DNA from 3 places in the Nitratireductor sp. WH36-1 genome. Region 2 is predicted to be linked to each of the others. Evidence: riboswitches for the same ligand, from Rfam matches in the RefSeq annotation. Region 2 holds a riboswitch; each other region holds the start of a gene.
What was found. Region 2 has a riboswitch for cobalamin ahead of AC4PTT_RS04640 (ribonucleoside-diphosphate reductase subunit alpha). Riboswitches for the same ligand answer to the same signal wherever they lie in the genome.

Region 1: linked by a shared signal. The riboswitch ahead of AC4PTT_RS06200 ((2Fe-2S) ferredoxin domain-containing protein) and the one ahead of AC4PTT_RS04640 (ribonucleoside-diphosphate reductase subunit alpha) in region 2 are both predicted to bind cobalamin.
Region 3: linked by a shared signal. The riboswitch ahead of AC4PTT_RS07380 (TonB-dependent receptor plug domain-containing protein) and the one ahead of AC4PTT_RS04640 (ribonucleoside-diphosphate reductase subunit alpha) in region 2 are both predicted to bind cobalamin.

Annotation. Positions count from the first base shown of each region.
Region 1 covers NZ_CM178970.1:1,298,730-1,305,564, reverse strand. The annotation lists gene AC4PTT_RS06215 (ABC transporter ATP-binding protein) at 1-207, opposite strand, end outside; gene AC4PTT_RS06210 (FecCD family ABC transporter permease) at 204-1,325, opposite strand; gene AC4PTT_RS06205 (ABC transporter substrate-binding protein) at 1,353-2,387, opposite strand; cobalamin riboswitch at 2,519-2,710, opposite strand; gene AC4PTT_RS06200 ((2Fe-2S) ferredoxin domain-containing protein) at 2,758-3,549, opposite strand; cobalamin riboswitch at 3,649-3,848, opposite strand; cobalamin riboswitch at 4,022-4,221, shown strand; gene metE (5-methyltetrahydropteroyltriglutamate--homocysteine S-methyltransferase) at 4,316-6,646, shown strand; gene AC4PTT_RS06190 (superoxide dismutase) at 6,724-6,835, opposite strand, start outside.
Region 2 covers NZ_CM178970.1:954,039-960,873, reverse strand. The annotation lists gene AC4PTT_RS04645 (ribonucleotide-diphosphate reductase subunit beta) at 1-550, opposite strand, end outside; gene AC4PTT_RS04640 (ribonucleoside-diphosphate reductase subunit alpha) at 697-3,594, opposite strand; cobalamin riboswitch at 3,690-3,902, opposite strand; partial or broken gene AC4PTT_RS04635 (PLP-dependent aminotransferase family protein) at 3,993-4,169, opposite strand; gene AC4PTT_RS04630 (amino acid ABC transporter ATP-binding protein) at 4,256-5,026, opposite strand; gene AC4PTT_RS04625 (amino acid ABC transporter permease) at 5,038-5,703, opposite strand; gene AC4PTT_RS04620 (amino acid ABC transporter permease) at 5,708-6,370, opposite strand; gene AC4PTT_RS04615 (transporter substrate-binding protein) at 6,446-6,835, opposite strand, start outside.
Region 3 covers NZ_CM178970.1:1,541,040-1,547,874, forward strand. The annotation lists gene AC4PTT_RS07370 (FecCD family ABC transporter permease) at 1-804, opposite strand, end outside; gene AC4PTT_RS07375 (ABC transporter substrate-binding protein) at 801-1,670, opposite strand; gene AC4PTT_RS07380 (TonB-dependent receptor plug domain-containing protein) at 1,670-3,532, opposite strand; cobalamin riboswitch at 3,658-3,869, opposite strand; gene AC4PTT_RS07385 (ABC transporter substrate-binding protein) at 4,147-5,799, shown strand; gene AC4PTT_RS07390 (ABC transporter permease) at 5,914-6,835, shown strand, end outside.

The DNA of each region.
Region 1 (6,835 bases), 340 kb from region 2:
GCCAGCGATGTCGCGCCCGTCGAGCAGGACCCGGCCGCTTTCGAGACGCGTCTGACCGAGCATCGCGCGGACCAGCGTGGATTTGCCGGCGCCATTTGGCCCTACCAGACCGACGATTTCGCCAGGTCCTACCCGTAACGATATGCCGTCGAGAACGGCGTTGTCGTTCAGCACCCGCCGCAGATTGTGCGCTTCAAGAAGGGTCATGCGAAAGCCTCCCGCCGCCGCGACACGATCAGGTGCAGAAAGACCGGAACACCAACGAAGGCAACGACAATGCCCACCGGAAGGACCGTCGGGCTGAAAGCCAGCCGCCCGATCGTGTCGGCGGCCAGAAGAAGCACTGCGCCGCAGATTGCTGCGAAGGGCAGCAGAAGCCGGTGATCACCGCCGATCATCATGCGTGCCAGATGCGGCCCGATCAGTCCAACGAACCCGATGACGCCCACAAAGCTGATGACCGAGGCTGCGGAGACGACGGAAAAGAGAATGGCGAAGGTGCGCAGACGGCGCACATCGACGCCCAGCGAACGCGCGACATCATCGCCGGCGACGGTGAGTGCGTTGAGCTGCCAGGCTCTTGCCTGGATCGGAATGAGCACCGCGAAGAGAACAGCGGCGCACAGACCGACCGCATCCCACTGCACCCCGTTGAGGCTGCCAAACGTCCAGTGCACGACACGGGCCAGCTGCTCTTCGGTGGCGACAAACTGGACCGCAGCGGTCAATGCGCTGAACAGATACATCAGCGCAATGCCGGTGAGGATCATCGCCTGTGCCCCCATGCCCCGCCACCAGCTCAACGAAAAAACGGCCAGCGCGCACAGAAGCGCGCAGACAAAGGCCGACAGGGGGACGAAATAGACGCCTGCCGCCTGAAGACCGATACCGAACATGATGGCGACGGAAGCCCCGAAACCGGCAGCCGAGGACACGCCGATCGTATAGGGGCTGACGAGCGGATTGCGGGTAATGGCCTGCATGAGAACGCCGGACACGGATAGGGCAGCGCCGGCCACCAGCGCCATCACCACACGCGGCAGGCGCAGGTAAAGCAGAACCCGCGCCGCCTGTTCGTCCGATGATCCTGGCAAATAGCCGAGGCTTGCCCGCTCCATGAGAACGAGCGCAAGCGTTCCGACACTTGTATCGTTGATGCCACGTACGGAAACCGCTGCGGCGGCAATCATCAAAAGCGCGAATGACAGGGCGATCAGCAGAATGCGTCGCCGTCCGCCCTCCCGATACCGGGCGGCAAGGCCCCTGCCTTTTTCGACCGAGGCGGCACCTGTACCCCCGGCTTCGGTTTCAAGCGTATCGGTCATCGGCCCCGCCCCGTCATGTCAGCTTGCTCAGAAGTCGCCCTGATAGGTCATGCCCGGCTGATAGGGCAGTCCCTGGAAGTCCTCGATCCAGCGACGCATGGCCTCTTCCGGATCGACATCCTTGAACAGCTCTGGATGCGCCCATTTGGCGATCTGCAGCGCGCCGGTGATCTTCGAGGAGCCGCCGGCGAGGTAGTAGTTGATGACGTGGACGTTCTTCGCCTCTGCCGCCGGGGTGGCGCGGATGTCCTCACGCGCCATAAGCCCGTCCCATGTCGCCTTGTACTGCTCTTGGGGGATGGTCGTGTAAGCGCCCGGTTCCAGCTTCACGATCAGCGACGGCACGCGCGCGACCAGTTCCTCCGGATCGATGGTGAAGGCGTTGGGATTGCCACGCGCGGCCGGCTCGTCCTCAATGACGATTTCGCCAAAAACGTTCCTGCCACCACCGGCTTCGATCATGTCGTGCCAGCCAGAGCCCGGCGTGACCGTCACCAGCGGGCGCTTCTCCTCCAGATAAACCGGCACCGGCTCGACGCCCTCAAGCCGCTCGGCCAGAAGCGCTTTGTAATCCTCATAATAGGCGGCGAGATCGGCCGCCCGCTCTTCGCGACCGAAGAGCTTGCCCATCAGCTTGACGTTCTCGACATGCTTGAGCGTATCCCAGGAGGTTACGACCAGAACCGGAATTCCGAACGGCTCAAGCTGGCGCGCCGCCTCCTCGTAAACGCCGTTGCGCGGCAGAATGACGAGATCCGGCTTCTTGGCGATGATGGCCTCGTAATTGGGCTCGCTCTGCCCCTGGCCCACCACGTCGTCGGGGCCGAATTCCGGCCAGTAGGCAGGATCGCGATAGGTGCTGGCGCCGGTGCCAACCACCTGCTCGATGGCGCCGATGGCGCGTGCGAATTCAACCGAATAGCGGTTGAAGATCACAGCGCGCTTGACGGGCAGGTCGACATCGACCTGACGCCCGACATCATCGGTAATGGTTTCTGCGAAAGCGGATTGGGAGAGTGACAGCGCGACAATGGCAGCGCCGAGAACGGACTTGAACAACATGATCACCTCGATCGACACGGGGCGCCGGGAGGTGCGTGAAAGAGCGCCCGCATCGACCGAATGCGCCGCAGGGCGTCCTTGCACCCCGCGAGACCGGTCTACGCTACCCTCTTGCCGGACACCTCGCCGACAATTGCGTTTGCGCCAAGGCCGGTCTCCTGGCTCGCGGCTCAAGCGTTCGAATATCCCTTCCCGGCCGACTGACCAGTGGATCGATACCGAACTCGCCGCCTACAGTTGCGAGGGCAGCCGCAGACTGGGACGAACCCGTCCTGCGTTCCCGTTTCATCCGACGTTGCGGAACCGTGGCGCGCAATCGTTAACCTGATCTGACCTGCAAGGCCAACCGTTTTCCTCCCCGCCGCTACCATTACCTGTTTAAAGTCCCGCGAAGCCGCTGTTTGCGACCGGTCGGCTCATAGGCGAAATCGGCGACAACGCGTCCCCCAAGCAGGTGCTCTTCAATGATGCGGTCTATCGCATCCTCATTCACGCCACCGTAATAGGTGCCTTCGGGAAATACCTGAAGAACCGGCGCGAGATTGCAGGGGCCGAGACAGGTTGCTTTCGCGGTCATGGTGCCATCCCCCGTGTTGCGCAGGTTCAGTTCCTTCTGCCGGTTGCGCAAATGACACCACAGAACGTCCGCCCCGGCAGCGTTGCACGCCCCGCCCTCACACACCAGAACCCGCCTTTTCTGCGCCGGCACCAGAGAGCCTTCCCGCACCGGAGTTTCAGCGGGAGGAACGGCCGGCTCCTGGACAATGTCGCCGATGAGACCGCCAAGAAGCCGTTCAAAATGTGCACTGCGGGCAATGTCGGATGCTATGCGGATGGGTGGCCAGCCGCCGGATGTTTCGGCTTGCCAGCGCCGGAGCGATTTCGACAGCCAGTTCCGGAAGCTCGGCTCCATCGGAAGCAGGAGCGGGACAATCACGATCTCAGAATGATGTTCTGCCCGCAGCTCCAGAAGTGCGGACCGCAAGGACGGCGTCCCCTGTTCGGAGAAACAGTACTGAACCGCCGTCACACCTTCAAAACCTGCGGCCATTTCAGCGAGGCGCGCCATCTCGCCATGAGGTGCAGCAGCAAAAGCCGACTTTGCAAGAAGCAGGATCGCGCGGCTTCCCTGCCCTTCATTCAATAATGCATTCGTATCCACTGCCATTCCTCGAGCTGATGCGATCGGGAACGGCAGGGAGATCGCGCGTCGGAACCGGATATTCCGAAGCACGAGCTCCTGTGGCATATCCCGACCACGGAACTTCACACGATCAGGCAGGTCTCCTGGCTTGCGGCTCATCACAGCTTCACCCGTCTTCCCGGCATAACGCCAGTGACATGATCGGCAAAGCGGCTCGTCGCTCACAGTTGCGGGTCAGCTCCGGATTTGAACCGGATTCCCTCTTAGCCGCCGACCGAGACAGGTCTGCCGACGGAACCTTGACCGCTTCGAAAAGTATACTCAGACCCGCGCCTGTCAACCGTCTGCCGGCCGACCCGCGCGCGCACATGGACCAACTCCGGAACAGGATTTCCCGACAGCTAAAATAGAGAGGCACATCACCCTTCAGGCAAGACGTAAAGATATAAACATTTCTTTATATCATTCTTGACTTTCCGCCGCATTGCGAGGAATCTGGGCGCGTCGTGGTTCTCGAACCTGCCTTCAGGCGGATTCGGGCTAAGAGGGAAGCCGGTTCAAATCCGGCGCTGCCCCCGCAACTGTCAGCGGCGAGCCGAAATCCATTCAAGTCACTGGACAGACGTCCGGGAAGACGGATCAAGGCCGAGACCCGTGAGCCAGGAGACCTGCCATGACGAAACAACGTCAACGGGCGGGGTGTCCGGTGTTCGTCATGCGGCGGCCGTTCAGGCCGCGGTCTGCGTACGCCCCCCCCCCCGCCCCAAACAGCATCGGGTGTGCCATGTCTGAACGTTCAATTCCTGTCTCCACGCTCGGCGTGCCGCGTATCGGCCGCCGCCGAGAACTGAAACTCGCCCTTGAAAGCCATTGGTCCGGCAAAAGCAGCGCAGAAACCCTTCTCCAGACTGCAAGGGAACTCAGGGCCGAGAACTGGAAGGAGCAGCGCGATCGTGGCGTTGCAATCATCCCTTCCAATGATTTCTCACTCTACGATCAGGTACTGGACACCAGTGTGATGGTCGGCGCGGTTCCGGCAGACTATGGCTGGCAGGGTGGCCCGGTGCCGCTTGACGTCTATTTCGCAATGGCGCGCGGCAGCCAGGGCTCCAGGGATGCGGGATGCGGGCACCCCGGCGGCCACAAAGCGCAGGAAATGACCAAATGGTTCGACACCAATTACCACTACATGGTGCCGGAATTCTCCGACGACCAGGTCTTCGCCCTCTCCTCCACCAAGCCGCTGGATGAGTTTCTTGAAGCAAAAGCGCTCGGCATCCATACCCGGCCCGTACTCCTTGGTCCGATCACCTTCCTCAAACTCGGCAAGTCCAGCGATGCAGGCTACGATCCGCTTGCGCTTCTGCCGCGCCTGCTGCCTGTTTATGAAGAACTGCTTCGCAAGCTGAAGGAGGCCGGAGCGGACTGGGTACAGATTGATGAGCCGGCCCTCGTCACCGACCTCATTCCCAACGAACAGGATGCCTATCGGCTTGCCTACCGGAAGCTTGCAGCCGCTACCCCAGATCTCCGGATCATGCTTGCAACCTATTTCGGCGGGCTCGGCGGCAATCTGGAAACCGCGCTTTCCCTGCCTGTGGCCGGCCTTCACCTGGACCTCGTTCGCGCGCCGGAGCAACTCGACGCGGTGCTCGCCGCTGCGCGGCCGGATCTGGTTCTGTCGCTTGGCGTGATCAACGGCCGCAACATCTGGCGCGCTGATCTGGCTTCCCTCGCAGACAGGCTCGGGCCCGTCGTCAAGGCGCGCGGCGCAGCGATGGTCCAGCTCGCTCCGTCCTGCTCGCTGCTCCATGTACCCATCGATCTGGAACTGGAAACCACGCTCGACGCCGACCTGCGCTCCTGGCTTGCATTCGCCCTGCAGAAAATGGACGAGCTTCATGTGCTCTCCGATGTTCTGTCCGGGAACGGAGCAGACGTTGCCGGTGCCCTGAAAGCAGCAGCCGATGCCGTCGCCGCGCGGCACGCCTCCCCCAAGGTCAGCGACCCTCTGGTTCAGGGCCGCATGGCGCGGATCAACGACGAGATGAAGACGCGCGGCGCCACGTTTGTCGAGCGCCAGAAGCTACAGGCTACCCGGCTCGGCCTGCCCGCCTTTCCGACCACCACGATCGGCTCCTTCCCGCAGACGCCAGAGGTTCGCAAGGCAAGAGCCGCACATGCACGCGGCGAGCTTAGCTTTGTCGACTACGACACATTCCTGAAGAAGGAAACCGAAGCGACGATCCGCTGGCAGGAGGACGTCGGCCTCGATGTGCTGGTCCATGGCGAGTTCGAGCGCAACGACATGGTTCAGTATTTCGGCGAGCAGCTTTCCGGCTTCGCCTTCACCCAGCACGCCTGGGTGCAAAGCTATGGATCGCGCTATGTCAGACCGCCGGTTATCTACGGCGACGTATCCAGGCCCACTCCGATGACCGTTTCGTGGTGGCAGTATGCCCAGTCGCTGACGGACAGGCCGGTCAAGGGCATGCTGACTGGCCCTGTGACCATTCTCAACTGGTCTTTCGTGCGCGACGACATTCCGCGTAGCGAGACCTGCCGGCAGATCGCGCTTGCCATTCGCGACGAGGTCCGTGACCTTGAGGCAGCGTGTGCGCGCATTATCCAGATCGACGAAGCGGCCCTGCGCGAAGGCCTGCCGCTACGCCATGCGGACTGGAAGCACTATCTCGACTGGGCAGTGGAGAGCTTCCGCATTTCGGCCAGCGGGGTTTCGGATGAAACCCAGATTCACACCCATATGTGCTATTCGGAGTTCAACGACATCATCGACGCCATCGCCGCCATGGACGCGGATGTGATCTCCATCGAGACATCGCGCTCGAGGATGGAATTGCTCGATGCCTTCAAAACCTTCAAATATCCCAATGAGATCGGACCAGGCGTCTACGACATCCACTCGCCGCGCGTCCCCGAAATTGGTGAGATGACGGCGCTGCTTTCGCTGGCGCGCCAGCGCCTTGCCGGGGAGCAGATCTGGGTCAATCCGGACTGCGGCCTGAAGACCCGCAAATGGGACGAAGTGCGTCCCGCCCTGGTCAACATGGTTGCCGCCGCCCGCACGATGCGCACCGAAAACGCAAGCGCCTGACACCTGTAAACGCCGCCGGCTCTCAAGGCCGGCGGCGCACCGGACTTAGGGGAAGGCCATATCAACAGGTCCTGACCCTAAGCCCCGATGGCACTCTCATAGCGCTCGGCCACCATCTCCCAGTTGACGAGACCTTCCAGAAAAGCATCGACATATCTGGGACGCAGATTGCGATAATCGATGTAGTAG
Region 2 (6,835 bases):
AGTCGAGCGCCCATGCCGCCTTGTCGGTGATGGAGGGCACTTCGCGATACATGTTGAACAGCTCGCCCTCGTCCAGCGACAGGCTTTCCACGATGTACTGGAAAGTGTGCGTGTGGATCGCCTCCTCGAAGGCCTGACGCAGCAGATATTGCCGGCATTCGGGATTGGTGAGGTGCCGGTAGATCGCCAGAACGATGTTGTTGGCGACAAGGGATTCAGAGGCGGCGAAGAAACCGAGATTGCGCTTGATCATGCGCCGCTCGTCTTCGGTCAGGCCATCGCGCGATTTCCAGAGCGCAATGTCGGCCTGCATGGAGACCTCGGTGGGCATCCAGTGATTGTTGCAGCCGGCGAGATATTTCTCCCAGGCCCAGCGATATTTGAGCGGCAGGAGCTGGTTGACGTCGGCGCGCGCGTTGATCATGCGCTTGTCATCCACCGAGACGCGGGCCGCCCCGCGCTCGATCTCGCCGAGGCCCGTGGCGTCGGCCTCGTCAGCGGCAGGGTTCGCGGCAGTGGCGGGCTGCGATTGTTCGTTCCAGTTCAGCATTTTTTTGTCTTCCGATTGGGTTTGGGCGCTACGTACCCACCTTCGTCCTTCGACAGGCTCAGGATGAAGGTGGGGGGCTCAGGATGAGGGGGGGCTCAGGCTCACGATGAGGGTTGGGGCGCGGAGCGGGAGATGCGAAGGCCGGGCTACTGGCAGGCTTCGCACTCGGGATCGTCGATGGCGCAGGCCCTGCCCCATGCGGCGTTCGGATCGATGGCGATGGGCGCAGCAGGAACGCTCGTGGCGGCGACGGCGTTGAGCTTGCCGTCGGTTCCCTTGAGCGTGGATTTCTCCACATGGGTGGCCGAGCGCGAGCGCAGGTAATAGGTCGTCTTCAGGCCCTTACGCCATGCCAGCCGGTAGAGTTCGTCCAGCTTCTTTCCACTCGGATTGGCGATGTACAGATTGAGCGACTGGGCCTGATCGATCCATTTCTGGCGGCGCGAGGCGGCCTCGATCAGCCAGGCGGAATCGATCTCGAACGCGGTCGCATAGAGCGCCTTCAGATCATCCGGCACGCGGTCTATCTGACCGACGGACCCATCGAAATATTTGAGGTCCGACATCATGACCTCATCCCACAGGCCGCGCTCTTTCAGATCGTGAATCAGCGCCGCGTTCACCACGGTGAAATCGCCCGACATGTTCGATTTGACGAACAGATTCTGATAGGCGGGCTCGATGGACTGGGACACGCCGCAGATATTGGAGATGGTGGCGGTGGGCGCGATGGCCATGCAATTGGAATTGCGCATGCCGGTTTTCTTCACCCGCTTGCGCAGGCTCTCCCAGTCAAGCGTTGCCGCACTGTCCATCTCAACGCCCGGTCGCGCTTCTTCCAGAAGCCGGATGGAATCGATCGGCAGAATGCCCTTCGACCAGAGCGAACCGTCAAAGCTGGCATAGCGCCCGCGCTCGGCGGCAAGTTCCACCGAAGCGGCAATCGCATGATAGCCGATTGCCTCCATGCTCATATCGGCAAAGGCGACCGCCTGTTCACTCTGATAGGGAATGCGCAGCTTTTGCAGGGCATCCTGAAAGCCCATCAGGCCGAGACCGACCGGGCGATGGCGCAGATTGGAATGGCGCGCCTCGGGAATGGTGTAGAAATTGATGTCGATGACATTGTCGAGCATGCGCATGGCGGTGCCGACCGTGCGCGCCAGCCGCGCCAGATCGAGCACGCCATCGGCAATGTGATTGACGAGGTTCACCGAACCCAGATTGCAGACGGCCACCTCATTCCTGGACGTGTTGAGCGTGATTTCCGTGCACAGATTGGATGAGTGAACGACGCCCACATGGCCCTGCGGCGAACGGATGTTGCACGGGTCCTTGAAGGTGATCCAGGGATGGCCGGTCTCGAACAGCATGGTGAGCATGCGCCGCCACAGATCGACCGCGCGCACGGTTTTGAAGACACGCAGTTCACCGGCTTCCGCCTTTGCCTCATAGACCTCGTAGGCAGCGCGAAACGCCTTGCCATAAAGATCGTGCAGGTCGGGCGTCTCGTCAGGCGAAAACAGCGTCCACGAACCGTCCGCCTCGACGCGTTCCATGAACAGGTCCGGCACCCAGTTGGCCGTGTTCATGTCATGCGTGCGGCGGCGGTCGTCGCCGGTGTTCTTTCGCAGATCGAGGAACTCCTCGATGTCGATGTGCCAGCTCTCCAGATAGGCGCAGACGGCGCCCTTGCGCTTGCCGCCCTGGTTGACGGCGATGGCCGTGTCATTGGCGACCTTGAGGAACGGCACGACGCCCTGGCTCTCGCCATTGGTGCCCTTGATATGCGCGCCGAGACCGCGCACCGGCGTCCAGTCATTGCCGAGACCGCCGGAATATTTGGCAAGCAGCGCATTGTCCTTCACCGCCTTGAAGATGCCGTCGAGATCGTCAGCCACCGTGGTGAGGAAGCAGGAAGAAAGCTGCGGGCGCAGCGTGCCGGAATTGAACAGGGTGGGCGTGGAGGCCATGAAGTCGAAGGACGACAGAAGGTCATAGAACTCGATGGCGCGCGCCTCGCGGTCGATCTCGCGCACGGCAAGCCCCATGGCGACACGCATGAAGAACGCCTGCGGCAACTCGAACCGAATGCCCCCGGCATGAAGGAAATAGCGGTCGTAGAGCGTCTGGAGGCCAAGGAACTGGAAGTTCAGATCACGCTCCGGCCTGAGCGCCGCGCCAAGGCGCGCCAGATCGAAACGGGCAAGCTCGGGGTCGATGAGCTCGCTGGCAATGCCGCTCGCGATAAAGTCGGGGAAATAGCTTGCATAGCGCTCCGCCATTTCGGCCTGCGTCGCCTGCTCGGACCTGCCGGCCACAAAGGTCAAAGCCTCGCGCCGCAATTTGTCGAGCAGAAGACGCGCGGAGACGAACGCATAGTCAGGCTCCTGCTCCACCAGCGTGCGGGCGGCAAGGATGGGCGCAAGCGACAGCTCGTCCTGACGGATGCCGTCATAGAGATTGCGGCGGGCTTCCGTGAGGATCGGTTCGGCGGAAACGGTCTTGAGGCCGGCACAGGCTTCTTCGACGATTGCGGCAAGCCGCGCTTCGTCCAGCGGAACCAGCGTTCCGTCATCCGCCGTCATCTGCAGGGCGGATTGCGGGGCTTCCACACTGGCCGTCCCGGCGGCGCGTTCGCGGGCGCGCTCCTCGCGATAGAGCACATAGGCGCGGGCAACCCGATGATGCTCGCCACGCATGAGGGCGAGTTCCACCTGATCCTGAATTTCCTCGATGTGGAACAGACGGTCGGCATCGGCCCGGCGCGTGAGCGCGGACACGACCTGTACGGCAAGCTCCTCGACAATTTCATGGACACGGCGCGAGCCAGCGGCGGTGGAACCCTCAACCGCCAGAAACGCCTTGGTCAGCGCCACCGCGATCTTTGCCGGATCGAACGGTGTTACACCGCCACTACGGCGGATGACGCGGTAACCCGGTTCAAGAGATGTAGTTTCGGTGTTTGCAGTGGAATGCGGAACCGTGGCGGTGCCGTTGGTGTTTTGTGCTTCAGTGGTGTGTTGTGCTTCAGTCGCCGGCATGTAGACCCCCGTGGCGGTTGGACGGGGGCGCGGAGACATGCGGCGCGACGGCATTGCCGTGGCGACACACGCACCACCGGGACACCCCGCCCGTGGACGTTTATTTCGTCATGGCAGGTCTCCTGGCTCGCAGGTCATCACCGCTTTCCGGCCTTCCCGATGCGCTGGGGCATCAGTGACACAAAGTGAAAGCGGCTCGCTGCTTACAGTTGCGGGGGCAGCGCCGGCCTTGCCCAGAGGCGCACCGGCTTCCCTTTTCACTTCCGATCCCACGAGGAATCGAAAGAACCATAACCCCTACAGTTGGTATCTTCTGGATATATGAAGTCAATATATTGTTTCCGGGGAAAGCAGAAACAAACTGCTGGATTATTCGCAACGCCGCTTTGGGCATGGCTCTACGGCACGCGTGTGATCTCCTCCAGAACGGAAAAAATCCGTTCATCGTCGCATTGAGCAACGTTGAAACGCAGGAACCCGCAGGCCGAGCCTGACAGGCTGAAGGCGTTTCCGGGCGCGAGCACCACGTCCCTCTCAAGCGCATGGCGGGCAAGCGTGGCCGCATCCAGCCCGTCGGTCACCGCCGCCATCATTCTGTGCGTGGCAGGCGCCAGATTTTCCGCCGGGCGCTCAGGCGCGCCGCCGGCAGTTGGTCAAGATCTCAGGCGAAGCTCGACGTCTTGAGGAATTCGGCAAGGCGTTCGGTCTGCGGCTTCAGGAACATCACCTTCGGATCCCCCTCCTCGCCGATTACCCCCTGGTTCATGAAGATGACGCGGGAGGAAACCTCGAAAGCGAAGCGCATTTCGTGGGTGACCAGAAGCATGCTCATGCCATCGGCAGCCAGATCCTTGATCACCTGAAGCACTTCGCCCACCAGTTCGGGATCTAGCGCAGACGTTACCTCATCAAAGAGCATGAGGCGCGGGTTCATGGCGATGGCGCGGGCGATGGCCACGCGCTGCTGCTGACCGCCGGACAGCTGGCCGGGGTAGTGATCCGCGCGCTGGCCGAGACCGACGCGCTCGAGCCATTTTTCCGCGACGCTGCGCGCCTCGTCGCGCGCCATCTTCTTCACCTTGATCAGGCCGAGCATGACATTGGATGCTGCGGTCATGTGCGGGAACAGGTTGAACTGCTGGAAGGCCATGCCCGTCAGCGCGCGCTGGCGGGCGATTTCCTTCTCGCTCTTGCGAACGCGCACGCCGTTGCGCTCTTCATAGCCGATGGGTTCGCCATCGATGAGGATGCGGCCGCCCTGAAAATCCTCCAGCATGTTGATGCAGCGCAGCATGGTTGTCTTGCCGGAGCCCGACGAACCGATGATCGAGATCACCTCGCCCTGCTGCATGGTGCAGTCGACGCCCTTGAGCACCTCCACCGAACCGTAGCGCTTGCGCAGGGCCTGAATTTCAAGAAGGTTCTTCGTCATGTCGGGTACTCTCAGGATGGAACAGACACCTTGCGCTCGACATATTTGCCGAAGCGCTCGATGGCGTAATTGATGGCGAAGTAGAGAAGGCCGGCCAGGAAATAGAACTCCAGGCTCATGAAATTGCGGGAGATGATCTCCTGCGTGCGGAGCAGAAGCTCGGCCACGCCGATGACGGACAGAAGCGTGGACGCCTTGACCATCTCCGCAGCCGTGTTCACCCAGGTGGGCAGCATCTGGCGCAGCGCCTGCGGCCACAGAACCGAAGTGAAGGTCTGGCTGAAGGTGAGGCCGATGGCCTTGGCCGCTTCTGTCTGCCCGGGCGGAATGGCCTGCAGCGCGCCGCGCACGATTTCACCCACATGCGAGGAGCAGAAGACCGCCAGCGCAAATACACCCGCCTGAAACGCGTTCAGCTCAATGCCGATCGTGGACAGGATGTAGAAGCTGGCGAGCACCAGAACGAGCACGGGCGTGCCACGGATGAAATCCGTATAGGCGCGCACGACAAAACGCAGCGGCCTGTTTCCATAGGTCAGCGCAAGCCCGACCATAACGCCCAGCACGGAGCCCAGGGCGATGGCCAGAAGCGAGATTGAAACGGTCAGGCCAAGGCCGCGCAGGATCACGAAACGGGCAAGCCAGACCTGATCGAGAAATGCGAGAAACTCGTTCATCGGCTCACCTCGAAATCACAAGACGACGCTCGACCATGCGCATAAGCGCGGCCAGCACCGTGCAGGTGGCGACATAGAGACAGGAAGCGACGATCCAGGTCTCGACCACACGGAAGGTTTCGACATTGATCTTGCGCGCCTCGAAGGTGAGTTCCGGCACCGCGATGGCTGCGGCCAGAGACGTGTCCTTGAAAAGCGAGATCAGCGTGGAAGAAAGCGACGGCAGCACGTTTCTGAACATCAGCGGTATGACGATGGAGGTGCGGATCTGCATCGGCGTCAGACCGATGGCGAGGCCCGCCTCCTTCAGACCGTTGGGGATGGACAGAAGGCCCGCGCGAAACACCTCCGCCAGATAGGCGCCGGAATAGATGGCGAGCGTTGCCACGAAGCTCTCGATCTTGCCCAGACGGACACCCATCTGCGGCAGCGCGAAATAGGAAAACAGGATCAGAACGAGAATCGGCAGATTGCGGATCACCGTGACGTAAAGCGCTGCCGGGCGGCGCGCCCAGCCGCTTTTGGAGATGAGGCCAAAGGCGGTTACGAGGCCGATGACGGCGCCGATCAGGATCGCGCCAATCGCCAGTTCAAGGCTGAGCAGCAGCCCCCAGAGAAGCTGATCGAAGCTGCGCCAGACGGCGGAAAAATTGAGTGTATAGCCCATATCGGGTCCCAGCCATGCAGGAAGGCCGGCGGATGACGCACCCGGTCACCCGCCGCCCTCATGCAGATGCGATGCTTACTTGTATTCGACCGGGAAGCCGATCTGCGGCGGCTGCAGATCCTTGCCGAACCAGGTCTTGAACGAGTCCGCATAGAAGTTGAACTCAACGCCCGTCATCGCCTCATGCAGGGCGGTGTTGACGAAGTTGAGCCAGTCCTGATCGCCGCGCGCGACGGCGCAGGAATAGGACTGCGGGTTCCAGCCATAACCGGCATCGCGGTAACGGTCGGGGTTCTGCGTCATGTACCAGGCAAGCGACGACTGGTCGGTGGCGACGGCGTCAGAGCGGCCGGATTCCAGCGCCTGATAGATGAGATCGACGGACTCATACTGGTCGACGCTCGCCTCGGGCAGCGCCGCGTGCACCATGTCTTCCGCGTAGACATTCTGAAGAACGGACACGGT
Region 3 (6,835 bases), 590 kb from region 2:
CATGCAGTTCGTGAGCGGGCGGATCAGATGCGGCACCACGAGGCCGATGAAGCCGATGGTGCCGGCCACCGCCGTCGCCGCCCCCACCGAAAGCGCCACGCCGGCAACGATCAGGAAACGCGCGCGGCCCATATGAATGCCGAGATTGCCGGCAGCCTCTTCGCCGAGCGACAGCGCATCGATGGCGCGCGCCGAAAGCGCAATCAGCAGCCAGCCGGCGGCCATCAGCGGCAGGGCAAGCAGCACATGCTCCATGGAGCGGTCCTTGAGCGAGCCCAGCAGCCAGAAGATGATTTCATAGGCGGCGAACGGATTGGGCGAGAGGTTGAGCACCAGAGAGGTCAGCGCGCCGGCAAGGCTCGATAGCGCGACGCCGGCCAGAATGAGTGTGAGCGTGGAGCCCTGACGCGCTGCAATGGCAAGCAGGATGAGCACGGCGGCAAGCGCACCGATCAGCGCCCCGGCAGGCAGCGCGTAGAGCGAGCTTCCCGCAAGCCCCGAATAGAACACGGCGACCGCGCCGAGTGCGGCCATGGACGAAACGCCGATCACGCCGGGTTCGGCGAGCGGGTTGCGCAGAAACCCTTGCAGCACCGCGCCGGAAAGGCCGAGTGAAAAGCCGATGGCAAGGCCGAGCAGAGCGCGCGGAAGGCGGATTTCGCGCATGATGATGGCGGCTGCTTCACCGCCGCCGGCGAAAAGCCCTGCAATGCTGTCTCCGATCCCAAGCGCAGCCGGCCCGACCAGGAGCGACAGGATGAAGAGCGCAAGGGCGAGCATTGCGAGCGAGATGGAGAGCTTCATTGCGTGGCGTCCTGCGGGCAGGGCGCGATTTCGGCGCGCAGGCTTGCCAGCGCGCGCACGGCTTCAATCACGGCGGGCGACCCGCAGGACCATGCGCCGGCAGGCACGAATGCGCCGATGCGCGTGTCGGGCAGCGCGGCAATTGCCGGATGGCGCGGCACATGTTCGCCAAGGGTGGGCGCGCCCTCTGACGCGCTGGTGACGATGACGTCGGGCCGGGCGGCGATGACCTGTTCGAGCGGGAAGGGCGCAACGCCCACCAGTCCGAGATCAGCCGCGAGATTGGCAAAGCCCGCCGCCTGCATAACGGAATCGGCCAGCGTTCCGCTGCCAAGCGCCACCCCGTTCTGATCATAGGCGATCATGGTGGGGCGCATGTCGCACTGGCTTTTTGCGATGGCATCAAGCTCCCGCGAAAAATCATCGGCCAGCTTCTCGGCCCGCGCTTCCTGACCGAGAAGCGCGCCCATGCGGCGGATTTCGCCCGGAATGGTGTCGAGCGTCTGCACGAAGGAAAACTCCTCGATCCTGAAGCCGAGGTGTTTCAGAAGCGCGGTCGTGTTGTGCAGCGAGTAGGTGCCGGTCACCACGAGGTCCGGCTTTTCCAGAAACACTTCTTCGGCAAGACCCCGATTGACAGGAAAACCCTGCGCCTTCTCATGCAGCATGGAAAGGTCCGGCTCGCGGGCAAGGAAGGAAACCGAGATCAGCTGTTCCGGTTCGGCAAGCGTCATGGCCAGCTGATCGGTGCACAGATTGAGCGACATGACCCGCTCGGGCGCAGCTGAAACCGGCGCACTGAGAAGCGCGCCGGCCAGAAATGTCAGGCCGGAAAGGCGGGAGAGGCGTTTCCGGCGCTCACGCATCAGGGCGCGAACTTTGCCTGGAACCCGGCGAACACCGAGAAGCCGGGCGTGTTGTAGCCGCGCACCGTCTGATAATCCTGATCGAGCAGGTTCTCCGCGCGCACATAGAGCTCGGTGTCCTCGGTCGGCTTGTAGGCCACCTTGGCGTTGACCAGCAGGTAATCGTCCAGCTTGAAATTGCCCGTGTCCACCGTGTCGATGGCCGCCTTGGCCGAGGCCGAAATGGTCCATTTCTCGGCAGGCCGAACGCTGGCGACCAGCCCGATCTCGTGGCGCGGCACGCGCGGCAGCCGTGCATCGTTCTGATCCACCGAATGCGTGTAGGTGTAGGCTCCGGTGAGGTCCAGCCAGTCGGTCGCGGCATAGCTGAGCGAGGCCTCGACACCGCGCATGCGCGACGTGCCGGGGATCTGGTTATACTGGGTCGTGTAACCGATCAGATCGTCGATCTCGAGCTGGAAATAGGTGATGTCGGCGATTGCCCTGTCGTTCCAGAAACGCTGCTCCACGCCAATGTCGAAACCGAAGCTGGTTTCAGGCCGCAGATTGGGGTTTGCCCCGAACGGACCGAAAAGCTCGTTGAGGCTGGGTGCACGGAAGCCGGTTCCCACCGAGCCGTGCAGACGCGTTCCGGTCGCATCGATGAGATAGGAGGCGGTTGCCCGGTATGTGGTGTGCCCGCCGAATTCGCTGTGCTCGTCCTGCCTGAGGCCGGCTGTCAGCGTCAGGTTTTCTACCGGCGTGGCAATGGCCTCGCCCCAGACGCCTGCGATCCAGAAATCGGAATCGATCTGGGGGTTGAACATGCCGGCGGGAAAGACTGCGCTCTGGCGTTCGTAATCCGCGCCACCCTGAACCGTCAGCCATTCATTGACGTCGAATGCGCCCAGATAATCGGCCTTGTAGCGGCGACCGTCATAAGAGCCGTCGAACGCGGTGCCGGTGATGGAGCGTTCCAGGTCGAAGGCCTGCACGGAAACCGTGTTGCGGAAGCGGCCGTCCATCAGGTCGAGATTGAAGCCGGCGCGGCCGGCCAGCTGTTTGCTGTGGTTGGTCGCCGTCAGATTGTCGCTCGGCAGAATGGTGCCGAAGCCCTGATTGTCGAACTCGGCTTCCGCGTCGATGTAGAGCGCCGAGCCGAATACGGAGAACACGTCGGAAAATGCATGCTCGGCATTCACGTCGAAGGTGACGTTCTCATAGCCATCGCGCTCCGTGCCCGTAGCCGCAGCCGAAATGCCGTCGGTGCGGTAGCCGGTTGCGTTGATGGAGAGTTTCGACTGTTCGTTCGCCGCCCTGAAGCCGTAGGAGCCGCCGACCGTGCCGTGCGAGCCGCCTTCGCCCTGAATGATATGGGCGATGCCCGGTTCGATGTCGCCCAGCGTCGACAGGCTGATCACGCCGGCAATCGCATCGGAGCCGTAAAGCGTGCTCTGCGATCCCTTCAGCACTTCGATGCTCTGCAGGCCGCCCGACAGAAGATACTGGTAGGACGTCTGCACCTGTGGGCTGGTCGGATCGGAAATGTCGATGCCGTTATAGAGCGTCTTCACATAGCGGCGCGGCGCGCCGCGGATCGAAAGGCTGCCCTCCGCGCCAACGCCACCCGGCGATGAGAGGCTCACACCCGGCAGCAGGTCGAGATACTCGACGGCCAGCGGCAGGGACTGTTCCTCGATCTCTTCACGGCCCACCACGTTCACCGTCGACCCCACGGTGGAGGCCTCTGCCGGTGTGCGGTTGGGCGTGATGACCAGTTTTTCAAGCACATAGTCTTCTGCGCCCGCCATGGTGGCTGAAAGGCCCGTCAGCAGCGCCGAAGCGCTGAGCAGGAGCCGGGTGCGATAACGTCTGGATGGCATGCGTGCTCTCCATGAGAATGCTGCTTCTTTTGCTGGAGAGCGATGGCTGTCTGAATCTGTCCCCCGCCAGCGATGACATTTCGTCACCACTGCGAGATCCACAGCCCCGGAAGCGTCCCGCATCCGGTCGGTGACGGCTCAAGGCAGGTTTCCTGGCTCGCGCTTCATCGGCTTCCTCGCCTTCCCGGGGCATTGCACCCAGTGGCATAGGAGGAGCCTCGGCGCTCACAGTTGCGGGAGCAGCCACGGCTGCGGCCTGATCATGCAGGGCCGTTCCGTGTTCCCTTTTCCCCGGCATGCGAGTGCCTGCCGGAGCACCTCAAGCGAACAAAAAATCGCTTACCAACTGGCTCCGGCAGCGTCAATCGCGGCCTGTGGGGCGGCTGTTGCGCCCATAACGGCGCAAGTGGCGGGGATTGTCAGTACAGGTTTCGAAAATTGTTGCGAAATCGGCTTTATTTGTCAGTTTTGCGGCTCATTTGTCGCAAACTCGTCATTTCAACGGTCGAAAAACCTGCAAAACTTACCATTGGCCCCGGTCGTTTTTTGACATCGCTGGCGCGATGGGAAATGCTGAACACAAACTGATAACGGCAAGAAATGGGAGTGCGTCGATGACGTTTTTCAAGAGCAATGGCGAGAAAGTGCCAGCCCGCGTCGCCGAAATGGCGAACGAAGCGCGCGTCGGAAAAATGGACAGACGTGAGTTCCTGGCGCTCGCAAGCGCACTCGGCGCATCGACAGCCGCCGCCTATGGCATGCTCGGCCTTGCCGTGCCCACCCATGCGCTCGCTCAGGAGCCCAAAATGGGTGGCACGCTGCGTGTGGCCATGTTCATCAAGGATCCGAAAGACCCGCGCACGGCCGACTGGTCCGAGATCGCGAACGCCATGCGTCAGACGCTTGAGCCGCTGGTGAAATACACGCGCGACTTCACCTTTGAGGGCCGGCTTCTGGAGAGCTGGGAGGTCAACGAAGACGCCACCGAGTACATTCTCCACGTGCGTCCGGGCGTGACCTGGAACAATGGCGACGCCTTTACCGCAGACGATGTGATCTACAACTTCAACCGCTGGTGCGATCAGACGGTGGAGGGCAACTCCATGCCCGCCCGCATGGCTGCACTCATCGATCCGGAGACCAAGAAGGCGCGCGAAGGCGCGATCGAGAAGGTCGACGACATGACGGTGAAGCTCAACCTGTCTGCCCCTGACATTTCCATCATTCCCGGCATGGCCGACTATCCGGGCCTGATCGTGCATCCGAGCTTCGATGAGACGGGCCGTGATTTCATCGCCAATCCCATCGGCACCGGTCCCTTCGAACTCGTTTCATACGAAGTGGGCAACCGCGTCGAACTGAAGAAGCGCGAAGACGGCAAGTGGTGGGGCGGCGAGGCCTATCTCGATGGCATCGAATTCATCGATTACGGCACCGATCCATCGGCCATGGTAAGCGCCTTTGAATCCGGCGAGATCCACACCAATTACGAGACCACCGCCGATTTCGTGGACATTCTCGACGCCATTGGCCTGGTCAAGTCCGAGGTCACCACGGCAACCACGATTGTGGCCCGCACCAATGTCAACAACAAGCCGTATGACGATGAGCGGGTGCGCCGCGCGCTGCAGATGGCCGTGGACAACGCCACAGTTCTGGCGCTTGGCTACGACAATGCCGGCGAGGTGGCCGAGAACCACCATGTCTGCCCGATCCATCCCGAGTATGCGGAGCTGCCCAAGATCGAGCGCAATGTGGACGCGGCCAAGGCGCTGATGGAAGAGGCCGGCCAGATGGAGCACGAGCACGAGCTGATCTCGGTCGACGAGGACTGGCACAAGAACACCGGCGACGCCATTGCCGCACAGCTTCGCGAGGCGGTTTTCAAGGTCAAGCGCACCGTTCTGCCGGGTTCGACCTTCTGGAACGACTGGACGAAATACCCGCTGTCCATGACCAACTGGAACATGCGTCCGCTCGGCATTCAGGTGGTCGCGCTCGCTTATCGCACCGGCGAGGCGTGGAACGAGTCCGCCTATTCCAATCCCGAACTCGACAAGCTGATCGAACAGGCGCTGGCCATTCCGGACCCCGACAGCCGCCGCGAGGTGATGAAGCAGATCGAAGAGATCCTTCAGGGCTCCGGCATCATCATCCAGCCCTATTGGCGCAAGCTCTACAATCACTCCGTGGAGACCGTGATGAACCACGGCATGCACCAGACCTTCGAGATCGACCTGGAAAAGGTCTGGCTCGACGAGGGCTGAGACCCGGAACAAGGGGGCCGCACGGGCCCCCATTGCGCAGGCAACCAACAACAACCTCCGTAAACGGGGGAAGGGGAAACCGTGCTTGGATTTATACTGAGACGTTTGGGCGTCATGGCATTGACGATGCTGTGCCTGACCCTTGTCGTGTTCTTTCTGGTCAATCTGGAGCCCAATCTCAAGAAGCTCGCGATCAGCCAGCTCGACATGCGCTCCTCGGCTGAAGAGCTCGAAAGCTGGCTTGAGAAGAACGGCTACCGGCAGAATTTTTTTGTGCGCTATGGCCAATGGCTCGGCGTCGTCCAGAAACAGCCCAACATCGACCCCGAAACGGGCGTCGCCACGCCACGGTTTTCCTATTGCGACGAACCCGCCGAACCCTATTACGGCGGCATTCTGCAGGGTGATTTCGGCTGCTCCACCAAGTTCAAGGTGCCGGTGGCCGAAAAGCTCTTTCCGGCCCTGGGCGCCACCGGCATCCTCATGTTCTGGGTGATGGTGGTGATGGTGCCCGTGGCGCTTCTGATCGGCGTTCTGGCCGGAATGCGGGAGGGCAGCCGCACTGACCGCACCCTTTCGGTCGCCTCCATCGCCACCACGGCGACGCCCGAATATGTGTCGGGCGTGATCTTCGCCGTCATCTTCGCTTCCTGGCTCGGCTGGCTCAACGGCTCCGCCGCCACCGCCACGCGACAGGGCATTTCGTTCTACAATTTCACGCTGCCGGTCATGACCATGGCGATCTACGGCATCGGCTATATCGCGCGCATGACACGGGCCTCGATGGTCGAGGTGATGACGCAGCAATACATCCGTACGGCGCGCCTCAAGGGGCTCGGCTTCCGCACCGTCGTGCTCAAACACGCGCTGCGCAATGCGCTGATCGCACCGTTCACGGTCATCATGCTCCAGTTCCCCTGGCTCTTGACCGGCGTGGTCATCGTCGAGGTGATGTTCCGGTACCAGGGGTTTGGCTTCACGCTGGTGGAGGCGGCGAGCAACAACGACATCGACCTGTTGCTCGGCTGCTCTCTGG